DNA from 3 places in the Thermaerobacter sp. FW80 genome. Region 3 is predicted to be linked to each of the others. Evidence: riboswitches for the same ligand, from Rfam matches in the RefSeq annotation. Region 3 holds a riboswitch; each other region holds the start of a gene.
What was found. Region 3 has a riboswitch for thiamine pyrophosphate ahead of E1B22_RS00955 (hypothetical protein). Riboswitches for the same ligand answer to the same signal wherever they lie in the genome.
Positions count from the first base shown of each region.

Region 1: linked by a shared signal. The riboswitch ahead of tenA (thiaminase II) and the one ahead of E1B22_RS00955 (hypothetical protein) in region 3 are both predicted to bind thiamine pyrophosphate.
Region 2: linked by a shared signal. The riboswitch ahead of E1B22_RS10295 (ECF transporter S component) and the one ahead of E1B22_RS00955 (hypothetical protein) in region 3 are both predicted to bind thiamine pyrophosphate.

Region 1 is NZ_CP037895.1:340,036-344,754, forward strand. It holds gene E1B22_RS01390 (ABC transporter substrate-binding protein) at 1-517, opposite strand, end outside; gene E1B22_RS12830 (hypothetical protein) at 1,505-1,753, shown strand; gene E1B22_RS13680 (aspartyl-phosphate phosphatase Spo0E family protein) at 1,668-2,009, shown strand; TPP riboswitch at 2,123-2,238, shown strand; gene tenA (thiaminase II) at 2,341-3,027, shown strand; gene E1B22_RS01405 (adenosylcobinamide-GDP ribazoletransferase) at 3,058-3,426, shown strand; gene E1B22_RS01410 (2-keto-3-deoxygluconate permease) at 3,536-4,477, shown strand; gene E1B22_RS01415 (four-carbon acid sugar kinase family protein) at 4,518-4,719, shown strand, end outside.
Region 2 is NZ_CP037895.1:2,470,829-2,475,547, reverse strand. It holds gene E1B22_RS10305 (thiamine pyrophosphate-binding protein) at 1-682, shown strand, start outside; gene E1B22_RS10300 (SDR family oxidoreductase) at 783-1,559, shown strand; TPP riboswitch at 1,903-2,022, shown strand; gene E1B22_RS10295 (ECF transporter S component) at 2,170-2,766, shown strand; gene E1B22_RS10290 (ATP-binding cassette domain-containing protein) at 2,783-4,719, shown strand, end outside.
Region 3 is NZ_CP037895.1:227,350-232,068, forward strand. It holds gene E1B22_RS00945 (IS256 family transposase) at 360-1,601, shown strand; gene E1B22_RS00950 (transposase) at 1,504-2,052, opposite strand; gene E1B22_RS13675 (hypothetical protein) at 2,304-2,438, shown strand; TPP riboswitch at 2,589-2,699, shown strand; gene E1B22_RS00955 (hypothetical protein) at 2,776-3,078, shown strand; gene E1B22_RS12810 (hypothetical protein) at 3,075-3,695, shown strand; gene E1B22_RS12815 (hypothetical protein) at 3,665-3,958, shown strand; gene E1B22_RS12820 (hypothetical protein) at 3,964-4,482, shown strand; gene E1B22_RS00965 (hypothetical protein) at 4,488-4,719, shown strand, end outside.

The DNA.
Region 1 (4,719 bases), 110 kb from region 3:
GGATGCCCCAGATCTTCCCGTCCAGCGTCACGGACTCCCACAGCGTCGGGAACACGTCCTGGTACACCGGGCTGTCCTTGACGTACTCGTCCAGCGGGATGATGTGCCCCGCCGCGGCCCACGGCGCCACGTCCTCGTGGCCGCTGAGGATGATGTCCGGCGCCTTCCCGGCCTCCGCCGCCAGGATGAAGCGCTGCTTATACTCGTCCCACGGCCGGTCCTCGTGGGTGCCTTCCAGCTGGACGCGGACGTTGGCGCCCTCCTGCTCGAGCTTCTGGTTGAGCCGATCGACGGCCTCCTTCAGGTTGTCGAACCGCCAGTGCTCCGTGGGCTTGCCGATGGTCATGGCGCGCAGGGTGACGGTCTGGACGCCCTGCTCCCCGCCGGACGAACCGGCACCGCCCGCCTCCTGGTCGCCGGCCGGCGCCTGGCTACCCTGGCCGCCGCAACCGGCCAGGAGCACCAGCGACGCCACGAGCACGGCAGCCAGCGCCCGCCACGGCGCGCGCCCGCCCACGACGCGCAGCGTCCTCCGCGACCTCCGCTCCGTCCACCGACCCACCACGAACGGTCACCTCCTGTTCCTGCCGACCCGTGCCTTCCGGTCCAGTCCGCAAGGACCCGCGCAGGCGCGCCTGGCTACCCCGCGGGGGTGATCCGCCGCGGCTTTGCGCTCGATGGGTTCGCCATCGGTTCGGCGATGAGGCGATGAACGGCTTGGCGGGGAGACCCGGCCAACGAGCCCCGCACGGAACGGGCGCCTCGCACCCGCCCCGGCGCACGGGTCCCTCTCGCCCGGCATGACGAACCGGCCGCATCTGCGCACGCGATCCGCCGCGAGCCGTCGTCCCCCGTCGCGCGGCTTCGGTCACGACGGGGTGGACCGCCACCGGTTGCGCGACAGGCCGTAGCCGGACATGCCACGCCCGGTCGGCTCGCATGTCGACCCTCTGCCGGTTGGCCCCGTCCAGGTGGCCGGTTCGTCGGCCGGTTCGGGATGCGATGTGCGCGCTGCGATCGACCCAGCGGGTCGATCCGTTCGGGACGACCTCGCGGCCGCCCACGCCTGGCGCACCGGTCCCCGGGACGCGCCGGGAACCGGCCGCCGACGAATCTCCGTCAATGACCGCTACAGGAAGGCTCGTGAACGTGACCGGCCTGTCCACGACCGGTCTGTTAGCAGACGAGCGCGACGAGTGCTAACAAGCAATTGGAATATATCCTCAAGCTAAACGGGATGTCAAGTTAAGGCACTCCCTGGCGGATCGCGATCCGGGCCGTGACGGGGGACGAGCCGCGCCACGCATTGGCGTCGGGCTCGATCATCTGCGTTGGGCCCGAACGGAAAGGCGGCGCGGTGGTGTCAATCGGGTGATGACCCGATGCCGCCGGCCGGCCCCGTCACCGTATGATGGTCGTCGTGGTGCCTACGGACAAGCAACCCAACCATCGCAGCGACCGTCGCAGCCCCGGCCACAAACCCCCGAGTTGGGCAGCGGCTGAATTGCGCAGGCAGATCCGGCACCAGCTCCGGCGATTGAAGGCCCTGCGCGATGCCATGGGTGCCGAAGGAGACCGCGAGCTCCTGGCCGCGATTCACGATGAGCTCGAGGTCCTGGCTCGTCTGTTGCGCACCCTGGAGATCTTGGAAGCGTTGGAGGGAAAACGTGGAGGCAAGGAGCCAGGGGACGAACCGGCCGCTGGCGGTCCGCCCCCGCACGCCGACGACGGTTCCGACCAACGGGCGGATTGAGGGCGGGCAGAATGAGGGCGATGGCCGTTCCGATGCCGGCCACCGCGCGAGCACCGGCCACCGGGGGGACGGGACACCCCCGTGGGGTCAGCTGGCGCGGGAGGTCGAGGACCTGCGGCGCGCCCTCATGAGCGCCGTCCAAGCGCCCACCGATCTCCGCCGGGAAGACGTCCTGGCCCTCAGCCAACGGCTCGACGATCTGATCGTCCGCGCCCAGCAGGCCCTGGCCGAACGGCGTCCTGTCCGCCAAGGGTGACGGCCGACGGCCCCAGGCCTCCTTCCGTTCGCGTTCCGCCCATCGCCTTCCGGGGGCCACGCGGCCCGGCAGGGACATGGCGAGGATCGCCGTATTCTACCCACTGTGAGATGAGAGGCCGCGGGGGGAGTCCGGGTCAACCGGGCTGAGAGGGCGACTGATCGGCGTCGCCGACCCCGATCACCGGATCCGGGTCATGCCGGCGTCGGGAGCGCGGTCCAAGGACCGGGCCGTTGGATGCGGCCGGGCATGCCTCCTGCCGCCGAGCTGCTCGGCGGCCTCTTTCGTTCTCCGCGGTGCTTCCACGCCACGGACGGGGGAGGGAGACGCCATGCCGGCGAGCAGGGGCACGGCCGAGCCGTTTCACCAGTGGCTCGACGCCCAGACGCGTACCCTTTGGGAGGCCATCTTCCAGCTCCCGTTTCTCCAGGAGCTGGCCGCCGGAACGCTGGCCAGGGATCGTTTCGCCTACTTCCTCGCCCAAGACGTCCTCTACCTCGAGCAATTTGCCAAGGTGCTGGCCCGCGGGGCCACCCTGGCAGACACCCCGAAGACGCGCGAGATGTTCCTCCGCCACGCGGCCAACGTCGCCCGGGTGGAAGAACGGCTGCACGCGGAACTGGCGTCGCGTCTCGGGTTGGACTGGGACGCTGTGCGTCAGAAGGAGCCCGCGCCGGTCACCGTCGCTTACACCGATCACCTGCTCCGAGTCGCCCACACGGGCGGACTCAGCGAGCTGGTCGCGGCGGTGCTGCCCTGCTACTGGGTCTATGCCCGGGTCGGGGAGCGCCTGGCGAATCGGCTGCCGGAGGACGAGATCTACCGGCGCTGGATCCTGACCTACGCCGATCGCGATTTCCACCGCAGCGTCGACGAACAACTGAGGCTGATCGATCGGCTTGCGACGGCCGCCGGCAGCAATGAACGGGAGCGCATGGAGCGGTGGTTCGCCCGCAGTCTCCGTTACGAGTGGATGTTCTGGGACCAGGCCTACCGCGATCTTGCCTGGCCGGTCTGAAGGGGTTCGATAGGTTGGTGAGGCCGCACCGTGACCGCGTTCTGGGCCGCCTTGCGCTTTCTGACGGTCCTGCCTGCGCCCGGCCGGCGCCCCTTGCAGGCACCCGCGCTGGGTCGAGCGGTGGGGTACTTCCCCCTGGTCGGCGTGATCCTCGGAGGACTCCTCGCAGCCGCCAACGCCGCCGTGACAGAGGTCATCCCCCCCGATGTCCGGGCCGTCCTCGTGGTCGGACTGGGACTCGCGTTGACCGGCGGCCTCCACTTCGACGGGTGGTTGGACACGTGCGACGGCTTGTTCGGAGGACACACCCCGGAGGAACGCCTCCGCATCATGCGGGATGAGCACGTGGGCGCCTTCGGCGTCGCTGGAGGCGGCCTCCTCCTCCTCGCGAAATCGTAGATCGTTGTGGCATGTTGCTAGGTTTCAGGTACAATTCCCATAGCGCTCCAACCTACCGTCACGGATACAGGCGTTGTCAATGATGCCAAGCAAAGGAGGGCCAACCCCGGTGGGGAGAGTTCCTATCGTTGATACTTTGCAACGTGTTCCCGGCGGTATGATGCTGATCCCTCTGTTAGCCGGTTCGGTAGTGCGAACTTTCTGGCCTGGTTTCCTTGAGCTTGGATCCTTCACCACGGCGCTGTTTAAAGACGGAGCGCTGCCCCTCATCGCCCTGCTTATCCTCGCCACCGGCGCTCAAATCAATGTCCGACAGAGCGGGGCTGTACTAGCCAAGACGGGCGTCTTGTTGCTGGCCAAGACGGTATTGCCAGCTCTGCTCGTCATTCTTTATGGTTATCTGTTCGGACGAGACGGTATCCTCGGCATTTCGCTTCTGGCGGCAATGATTGCGTTCATCAACTCCAACGGTGGGCTGTGGCTGGCATTGGCGACCCAGTACGGGGATGACGAGGACCGTGGAGCGTACATCGCAAGTGCCCTCAACGACGGTCCCTTCTTCACCCTGCTATTCCTGGGCTTGAGTGGGCTTGGGGCCATTCCGTTCGAGTACATTGTGGCTGCCATCCTTCCGTTTCTTATCGGGTTCATCCTGGGTAACTTGGATGCAAAGTTTGCGGAGATGATGAAGCCGACTGCCGCTATTACAGTACCGTTTTTCGCCTTTGCCCTGGGCGCCGGCATCGACCTCCGGTCGCTGGCGGTTGGCGGCGTCACAGGGTTGGTGCTGGGCCTTCTAGTCGCGTTTATAACGGGTGCGCTGGGATACTGGGCTTACCGGTACCTGCTGCGCGAGCGTAGCGCGGTGGGCTTCGCTGTTGGCACCACGGCAGGAAACTCCGTAGCCACCCCAGCAATCGTGGCCCAGGCGGATCCAAGCTTCACCCCCTTCGTCTCGGTCGCAACGGCGCAGGTGGCGGTTTCGGTGTTGGTGACGGCCGTCGTGACCCCGCTCATCACCCACTACCTGCACCGTCGGCTACAGAGCTGACGACCCAACAGAGGCTTCAGACTGTGAAGAAGGGGTAGCCATGGAAAAGCCGCTGTACGCTGTCATTGCCGATGATCTAACGGGAGCGGGCGACACTGGCGTTCAATTTGCCCGCGCTGGGTTGCGCACCCGCGCGTTAATCGGAACCTGGTCGGTACATGCGGTTCAAGGAGCGGACGTCGTTGTTATCAATACGGAGAGCCGAGCGCTAGAACCAGAGGAAGCCTATGAACGGATTGCCC
Region 2 (4,719 bases), 710 kb from region 3:
GGAAGCCGGCCTCGATCCGGACGAACCGGCCGAACGCCGGCGGTGGCTGGAGCGCCTGCGCGAGGCGGAGGAGCGGCGGGCCGCCCGGATGCGGCCCGGGTTGACCAGCGACGCGGTCCCGGTCGACCCCCTGCGGCTGTGCGCCGAGATCGACGCCGCCCTGCCGCCGGGGGCCACGGTGATCGGAGACGGCGGCGACTTCGTCGGCACGGCGGCCAAGGTGGTGCGGCCGCGGCGATACCCCGCCGGCTGGCTGGACCCCGGCCCGCTGGGCACGCTCGGGGTGGGGATGGGCTTCGTCCTGGCGGCCCGGGTCCTGCGGCCCGACGAGCCGGTGGTGGTGCTGCTGGGGGACGGCGCGGCAGGCCTGGACCTGCTGGAGTACGAGGCCGCCGTCCGCCAAGGTCTTCCCTTCGTGGCCGTGGTGGGCAACGACGCGGCGTGGACCCAGATCCGTCGCCTGCAGGTCCAGCTCTTCGGCGCCGACCGGGCCGTCGCCACCGCCCTGAGCCACGCCCGGTACGACCAGGTGGTCGCCGCCCTCGGCGGCCACGGCGAGTGGGTCGAGCGGCCGGACGACGTCCGCCCGGCCCTGGAACGGGCCCTGGTCGCGGGCAAGCCGGCCCTGGTCAACGTGAAGATGGGGACCTCGGACTTCCGGGCTGGGGCCATCGCGGTGTGAGGTGCCGCTGCGGGCCGGCCGCCGGACGCGGACCGGCTGCCAGCGAGCCGGCCCGCGGTCGACGGGGCCGGGCCGGCGCTCGCAACGGGGAGGTCCACCCATGGGCGTGCTCGACCGTTTCCGCCTCGACGGCAAGGTGGCGCTGGTGACGGGGGGGAGCCGCGGCCTGGGCCTGCAGATCGCCCAGGGGCTGGGGGAGGCGGGCGCCGCCGTCGCCATCACCGCCCGCAAGGAAGAGGGGCTGCGCGAGGCGGAGGAGCGGCTCCGCGGCCAGGGCATCCGCTGCCTGGCCGTGCGCTGCGACGTCACGGACTACGAGCAGGTGGTCGCGGCGGTCCGCCGGGTGGTGGACGCCTTCGGCGGCCTGGACATCCTGGTCAACAACGCCGGCGCCACCTGGGGCGCCCCCCTCTTCGACATCCCCCTGGAGGCCTGGGACAAGGTGATCCGCACCAACCTGCACGGCACCTTCTACATGAGCCGGGAGGCCGCGCGGGTGATGATCCAGCAGGGCCGCGGCGGCCGGATCATCAACGTCGCCTCCATCGCGGGGCTGCGGGGCAGCGATCCCCGGGTGATGCAGACCCTGCCCTACAACACGGCGAAGGCCGGCGTCATCAACTTCACCCGCGACCTGGCGGCCAAGCTGGCGGAGCACGGGATCACGGTGAACTGCATCGCCCCGGGGTTCTTCCCGACGAAGATGACCCGGGGCATCCTGGCCCAGTACGGGTCGGTGATCGAGCAGTCCGTGCCCCTCCGGCGCCTGGGTGGCGAGCGGGACCTGCAGGGAGCGGCGCTGCTCTTCGCCTCCGAAGCGGGGTCGTACATCACCGGGCAGGTGCTGGCCGTCGATGGCGGGATGACCGCGGTCTGAGGCCTGCCGGTGGTGCGTCGACGCCGGGCCCTTGCGGTCCCCGGCCGGGGGGGCGTCGCGTGGGGTGCGTCGGGTGCGGTGGGAACCAGCGGCACCAGGGGGTTGAGGGGTGGCGGCGGCCGCGGGCGGGGCTGCTGGGGTGCACATCGCGTGGCGCGAACCCCTCGGCCAGAACGCGGGCTGCGGGGGGCGGCCGCGGGCGGGGCCGGCGGCGCGGGCGTGGCGCGGGGCCACCCGCCGGCAGCGGGACCGCCCGGTGGGCCCTAGCTCAACACGTGTGGGTCGCCCGGCGTTGACGGCTTTGGACCGCGCGGCCTATCATCGAGGTGACAATCCAACGGGATGTCGGTACCGGGGGTGCCCGCTACGGGCTGAGAAGCGCGGCAGCCGCAGGCTGCAGGGGCGCTACCCTTCGGACTCGATCCGGGTAATACCGGCGTGAGGAAGGTACCGCATGGCCGCCTGGACGGCATGACGAGCACCACCTCCTGCCGGAGGTGGTTTTTCGTTCCTCGGCGTCCTCCGGCGACCCACGGCGCCTTGCCGCCCTGCCGCCGGCCGTCCCGCGAGCCCCCGGTCCCGCCCCGCTACGGCGAAGGGGGCGTTGCGCATGGCCGGTTCGTCCCGCCGATTGCAGTTCCGCGAGATCGTCATGTTGGCCTTCGTGGCCGCGGCCTGTTCCGTCCTGTACATCAACGCCTGGGCGCTGTGGGACGTGGCCCGGGCGGTCCATCCGGTGGTGGCGGAGCTCACCTACGGCGTCTGGTTCATCGCCAGCACGGTGGCGGCCTACATCATCCAGAAGCCCGGCGTCGCCTTCTGGGCGGAGCTCCTGGCCGCGGCCGGGGAACTGGCGCTGGGCAGCCCCGACGTGCTGTGGGTGCTGCTCTACGGCGGGTTGCAGGGACTCGGCGCGGAGGTGGCCCTGGCCGCGTTCCGCTATCGCCGGTTCGACCTGCCCGCCCTGGCGCTGGCCGGCGCCCTGGCGGCGGTGGGCAGCCTGCCCCTCGACGCCCTGACGGGCTACTTCACCGGGATGCGCGCCGGAACCCTGGTGGCCGCTGCGGCGGTGCGGCTCCTGAGCGGCGCCGTGGTCGCCGGCCTGCTGGGCAAGGTGCTGGTCGACGGCTTGGTGCGGACCGGGGCCCTCAATGCCTATGCGGTGGTGCGCGGCCGGCAGGATCAGGGCCCCGGCGTGGCCGGATGAGGCGAGGTGCCAGCCGATGCCGTGGGACGATACGGCGCGCTCGACCGCAGGCGGGGTCGGCCCATCCTGCGCCACGGCCGCGGTGGAGCCGTCCTCGTCCGCCGGCCGGCAGCCCGCCGGCCGGGTAGGCGGGGAGGGCGCGGCAGGGGTCGACCCGGCGGGGGTGGCCCCGGCGGCGTCCTGCCGTGGGCTGAGCGTCCGCTACCCCGATCGACGGGAGCCGGCCCTGCGGGACGTGACGCTGGCCATCCCGGCGGGGCAGCGCGTGTTGCTGCTGGGGCCCAGCGGCTCGGGGAAGAGCACCCTGGCCCTGGCGCTGGGCGGCCTCATCCTGTCGGTGATCGAGGCCCGGGTCACGGGCGAGCTGCACCCGGCGCGGCGGGCGGGCGTGCTGTTCCAGGACCCCGAGGCCCAGTTCTGCATGTTCACCGTGGATGAAGAGGTCGCCTTCGGCCTCGAGAACCGCTGCGTGCCGCCCGCCGAGATGCCGGCGCGGGTGGCGCAGGCCCTCGCGGCGGCGGGGCTGGACCTTCCCTTCGGTCACCCCATCCAGGCCCTCTCCGGGGGCCAGAAGCAGCGGTTGGCCCTGGCGGCGGTGCTGGTCCTGGAGCCGGACCTCCTCGTGCTGGACGAGCCCACCGCGCAGCTGGACCCTGCGGGCCGGGCCCTGGTGCTGGAGACCCTGCAGCGGCTCCCGCGCCGGCACACGGTCCTCGTGATCGAGCACAACCTGGACGGCGTGGTGGACTGGGTCGACCGCGTCGTCCTCCTGGCCCCGGGCGGACGACTGCTGGCCGACGGCGAGCCCGCGGTGGTCTTCCGGCGACATCGGGCGGAGATCGAGGCCTACGGCATCTGGCGGCCGCGCAGCTGGGGGCCCTTCTGGCGGCCGGTGGTCGCGGGGGCCACGGGCTGGCGCGAGGCGCCGCCGGCCGGGGGCGACGGCGCCCGGGTCCCCCCGCCGTCGGCGGACCGGTCCACCGCCCGGGGGACGGGGACGGCGGCGCCCCCCGCGGGGAGCGGGGTGCGGCGGCCCGAGGAGCGGCCCCGGGCGGCGGCGGACCAGGGCACGGAGACGGTGGCTGAGGGGGAAGCGGGGGCGGCGGGCGCGGCGTGGGTGCCGGGGCGGGGCGCTTCCCTGGTTCGCTTCGAGGCCGCGGCTGCCGCCCACGGCCGTCGGGTGGTCTGGCAGGACGTCAGTCTCACCATCGCCGCCGGGGAGTGGGTGGTCGTGCTGGGGGCCAACGGGGCGGGCAAGTCCACCTTCCTCCAGGTGGCGGCGGGGCTCCATCCGCCCGCCAGGGGACGGGTGGTCCACGCGCCAGAGCTCACGGGTGGCCGCGGCGAGGCCGCGCGGGTGGGGTTCGTCTTCCAGAACCCCGAGCACCAGTTCGTCACCGAGTCGGTCTACGAGGAGGTGGCCCTGGCCGGCCGGCTGGCGGGCCTGCCCGAGGCGGAGCTGCGCAACCGGGTGGAGGCGCTGCTGGCGCGGTTCGGGTTGGCGGACCTGGCCCGGGCACACCCCTATACCCTCTCCCAGGGGCAGAAGCGGCGGCTCAGCGTGGCCAGCATGCTGGTGGTGCCGCGACCCGTCCTCTTCCTGGACGAGCCCACCTTCGGCCAGGATGCCCGGACGGCGGCGGCCCTGGTGGAGGAACTGGTGCGGCTCCACCGGCAGGGAACGACGCTGGTCATGGCCACCCACGACCTGGAGCTGGCGGGGGCGGTGGCGACGCGGCTGCTGGTCTTCGGCAACGGCCGTCTCCTCTACGACGGGCCGCCCGAGCCCCTGCTGGACGACCCGGCCCGCCTGGCGGCCGTCGGCTTGGGGGCGGCCGCCCCCCAGGGACGCGCCCTGCCGGCTTCGGCGGCGAATCCGGCGGCGGACGGCATCGCGGTCGCCGGCGCGCCCCCGCTGCGGCCTGCGCCGTCGGAGGGGCCAGCGAGGCCGGC
Region 3 (4,719 bases):
ATCACCATGGTTGTGGCTGCTGTAAAGCAGCTCTCCACCTCCACCCTGGCGATCCTCACCCCAATCAGCCCGCCCAGCCGGCCGGTTGATGTGGCCGAGGTGGGGCTGGGCCGTATCGAAGGTTGCGGGCTTACTGGTTTAGTGGGAAAGCAGAGAAATGGGGTTGCCGGAGCGAAGATGCTAGCGTGGAGCGCAGAATAGGCCGTGTGGGCGAGAGTGTCGTCATGGTTAGCGTCCCAGGTAGTGGTGGAAATAGCCGAGCCATAGGGCTCGGCCCTGGTGGCCCTTGACAAGAAAGGTCACCGGCGGCTCCCCTTCGGGTTGGACGAGTAATAGCTCGAAGGGAGGTCCGCTCACCGGTGACCGCTGATTTCAGGATGGCACTTCTCGAGCTTTTGCGCAAATACCAGGGGGAGCCGGAAGTCGATGCCCTGCGGGAAGGACTACGCTGGCTGGCCCAACAGCTCATGGAGCTCGAGGTGAGCGAACTCGTTGGCGCTCAGCGGTACGAGCGCACGGAAACGCGGAAGACGTACCGGAACGGCTATCGCTCCCGGCCCTGGGATACCCGCGTGGGCACCATCGAGCTGCGGATCCCCAAACTCCGCCAGGGCAGCTACTTCCCCAGCCTGCTGGAGCCCCGCCGGCGGGCAGAGCGGGCCCTGGTCGCCGTGGTGCAGGAGGCTTATGTGCAGGGTGTCAGCACCCGGAAGGTCGACGACCTGGTCCGGGCGTTGGGCCTGGACGGCATCAGCAAGAGTGAAGTCTCCCGGCTTTGTGCGGAACTGGACGAACAGATGGAGCGTTTCCGGAACCGCCCCCTGGAGAGCGAGTACCCCTACCTGTGGCTGGATGCCAAGCCGATCAAGGTACGGCAGGACCATCGCGTGGTGAACATGGCCGCGGTCATCGCCGTGGGGGTGACGCGAACCGGGCAGCGCGAGGTGCTGGGCTTTGACGTGGGCGCGGCCGAGACGTACGAGTTCTGGCTCGCGTTTCTCCGCAGCCTGGTGGCCCGAGGGCTCAAGGGCGTTCGCCTGGTCATCTCGGATGCCCACGAGGGACTCAAGCGCGTCATCAGCGAGGTGCTGGCGGGCGCCAGCTGGCAACGGTGCCGCGTGCACTTCATGCGGAACCTGCTGGCCCGGGTGCCCAAGCACGCCCAGCCGATGGTGGCGGCCCTGGTGCGAACGATCTTTGCTCAACCCGACCTGGCGTCTGCCCGGGAGCAGCTCGAACACGTGGCCGCCAACCTGGACCGACGATTCCCCCAGGCGGCCGCTCTGCTCCGGGATGCAATGGAGGACGTGCTGGCCTACATGGCGTTCCCGGCCGAGCACTGGCGCCGGATCCACTCGACGAACGTCCTGGAGCGGCTGAACCGGGAGTTGGCCCGGCGCTGTGACGTAGTGGGGATTTTCCCGAACGTCGCCGCGGCCCTGCGGCTACTGGGGGCTCTTCTGGAGGAGCAGCAGGATGAGTGGTTGGTGTCCCGGCGGTACTTCAGCCTGGAGTCCATGGCCAAGATCGATGCGAACCCACCCCGTGAGGACTCTCAGCTACACGAGAGTTCGGCAGCACTGAAGGTGCTGGCTGTCTGATCAACCCAACCCGGAGGGGACACGACTTTTCCACCACTTGACGGGACGTGACCTCCAGCACCTTCTGGATCCGGTTCAGCTCCCGCGCCCGCTCCCGGATCAACGCCCGCCGATAGCGCACCAGCTCCCGCAGCTCCCGCTGCTCCCGCGAGGGGACGAAGCTGGGCCGGAGCAGCCCGTGGCGCAGCAGATCACACAGCCAGGCGGCGTCGTGCACGTCGTCCGCCTTGCGGCCCGGGACCGCCTTGATGGGCTGCGCGTTGCAGACGAGGAGCTCGAAGCCGAATTTCTCCAGAATGTTGTACACGGGCTTCCAGTACGGGCCGGTGCTCTCCATGGCGACGTGCGTCACGCCCAGGGCCTCAAGCCATCGTCCCAGCTCGTGCAGTTCCTTGGTCATCGTCCCGTCGGTGCGGGTCTCCTGCACCTCGGGCGTGTGTACCGTGGCCACAAGCCCGCCGCGCGCTCGACGAGGACCTCCATCACTCGGCCCCTCCTTGCAGCGGGCGCGGCAGCCTGCAATCCTGAGACACGACCCCGCGTGCTCCCCGGAACACCGCCCCGGGGGCGACACACCGTGGTGCTTCCGGCTGCCGGGAGGCCGTCTTTTTTGCGGGCTCGTGGCACCAAGCCCCTGCCCAAGCCGAAAGGGCCCGCTGGGAAGCCGCGGCCTGCGAGATAGAGCGCCATTTCCGGCTCCGGGTGGAGGAGGTCAACCGGCTGATCGCCCGCTACAACCTGATCATGCCCATCCCCTGGCGGCAGCGTCGGAAGGTGCAGCCGGAGGCGGAGCTGGCCCGCTTCCGAGAAGAATGGGAGCATCTGAGGCCGGCGTAGGTGCGGTCCCGGCCGGCAGGACGCCTGCAGGATGGGGGCTGGGTCCGGCAGGAACTGCGCCCGCCAGCGCGAATGTTCTTTGCTTGGGTGTCGGACGCTCCGCCCTGTGCGCGGGTCCGGGGCGCCGGCGCCCGTTCCAAAAATCCAGCGCGGCGGTCCTGGGGGAGCTCGGGGAACCGGGCTGAGAGGGCGCCTAGTCCGGCGCCGACCCCTGCACCCGATCCGGGTAATACCGGCGTGGGGAACGGTTCACCGCCAGGTGCGTCCGCCACCCCGGCCGGGGTGGCATGCGTTTTCCCCGCCCCGCCTCCGCCCGCGCGGGAAGGAGGCCCCTGCCATGAGCCGACACCCGCTGCAGCACGGGTTGCTGGCCCTCATCGGGCTTACGGCCCTGCTCTATTACTTCCTCAGCGTCCGCGGCGACGCGCTCCTGCCTAAAGGCGCCTCCCTGGTATGGGGGTGGCTCCCCGGCTGGGTGCTGGCCCTGACGGTCCTGCTGGGCGTGGTGAGCCTGCTCTCCCTCCTCTGGGCCTACGCCCCCTTCGGGGCTTCCGGTCCGGAAGGCCGCACCCCTGCGGATCCGGCCGAACCGGGCGAGCAGCGCCCCGCCGACCCCCTCCCGCAAGGTGAGCGGCCGTGACCCTGCTGGTGCTGGCCCTCTACACGGCCGCCATGCTGGCCCTGGGCTACGCGGCGGCGCGCTACACCCAGCGCAGTCCGGCCGACTACTACCTGGCCGGCCGCAGCCTGGGGCTGGTAGCCTTTCCCCTGACCCAGTTCGCCACCCTGATGAGCGCCTTTGTGTTCCTGGGCTCGGGCGGCTGGGCGTACCGGCACGGGTTCGCCTGGTACCCGCCCATCGGCATCGAAGCCTTCCTGCGCGTGGCCATGGCCCTGGTAGGCTATCGCGCTTGGATCCTGGCTCGGCAGCACGGCGCGCTGACCCCGCCCGAGCTGCTGGGCCGCATCACCGGCAGCGAAGCGGTAAGGGTGCTGGTGGCGCTGGTGCAGCTCTTCTGGTCCGTGCCCTACCTGGCCATCCAGGCCGTGGGCGGGGGGCACCTGCTTAGCGCCCTCAGCGGGGGCGCCATCCCCTACGGCCTGGGAGCCCTGCTGATGACCCTGCTGTCCGCCGGGGACTGTGGGGCGGCCTGCAGGCGGTGGCCTGGACCGACGTGTTCCAGGGCTTGTTCATCGCGGTGGCGCTCCTGGTGGCGGTCCCCTACGTGTTCCACGCCCTGCCCGTCGCCGAGCTGACCCAGAAGCTGGCCCGGGAACTGCCCGGCATGCTGCAGCCCCAGGGCGCACAGGGCTTCTTTACGCCCCGCATGATGTTCAGCTTCATGCTGATGAACGTGCTGGCGGTACTGGCCTACCCGCAGGTGTTCAGAGAAGTACTTCGCCGCCCGCTCGGCCGAAGCGTTCCGGGCGCTGGCGGTATGGTGGCCGCCGCTGACGGCGGTGGTGGCCCTGGTGCCCGTGCTGCTGAGTGTGGGGCCGGGCCCTGTGGCCCGACCTGAAGGACGTGGACCAGGTGATCCCCCGGCTGGTGGGTGCCTACGCCCCGGCCTGGGTGGGCGGTGTGCTGCTGGGTGGGGCCCTTTCGGCCATGATGTCCACCAAGGACTCCATCCTGCTGACCATGGCCAGCATCCTGGATCACGACCTGCTGCGCCGCCGTGCGCCCGGCCCGGAACGGTCGCTGGCCCGGGCGCGGGCCCTTACCGGCCTGCTGTTGCTGGCCAGCTACCTTCTGGCCCTAACCCGGCCGCCCTCCATCGTGGATCTGGCGGTGTACTTCATCCAGGGTAACGCCCTGCTGGCGCCCGCCTTCCTGGCCGCCCTGTACGGCCGGGTCAACGCCGCCGGGGTGCTGGCCTCGGTGGTGGTGGGCCAGCTGAGCTTCGCCGCCGCCGAGGCAGGGCTTTTGCCCTCCTTCGGGTTCGCCTCGTTCGTGCCCGCCCTGGTGCTGTCGGGCCTCGCCCTGTGGGCGGGCTCCTATCTGGGCCGGCCGGCACCCTCTCCGCTGGCCGCAAGGGGGTAGGGAGGATGCGGTTCTACCAGCCCTTCCTGGGCCGGGAAGTGGACCTGGACCAGTGGACCCGCGAGATGGTCGCCCTGCACTTTGACCCCGACGGGGGCACCCCCTACTGGCTGCGCTGGCAGGAGGAGCGGGGGATCGATGTGCGCCGCGAGGTGCAAGGGTTTGCCGACCTGCCCCGGGTCTTCGACCTCTTCGACGGGGACGTGCTGCGCCGCATCCCCGCCACCGACTTCCTGC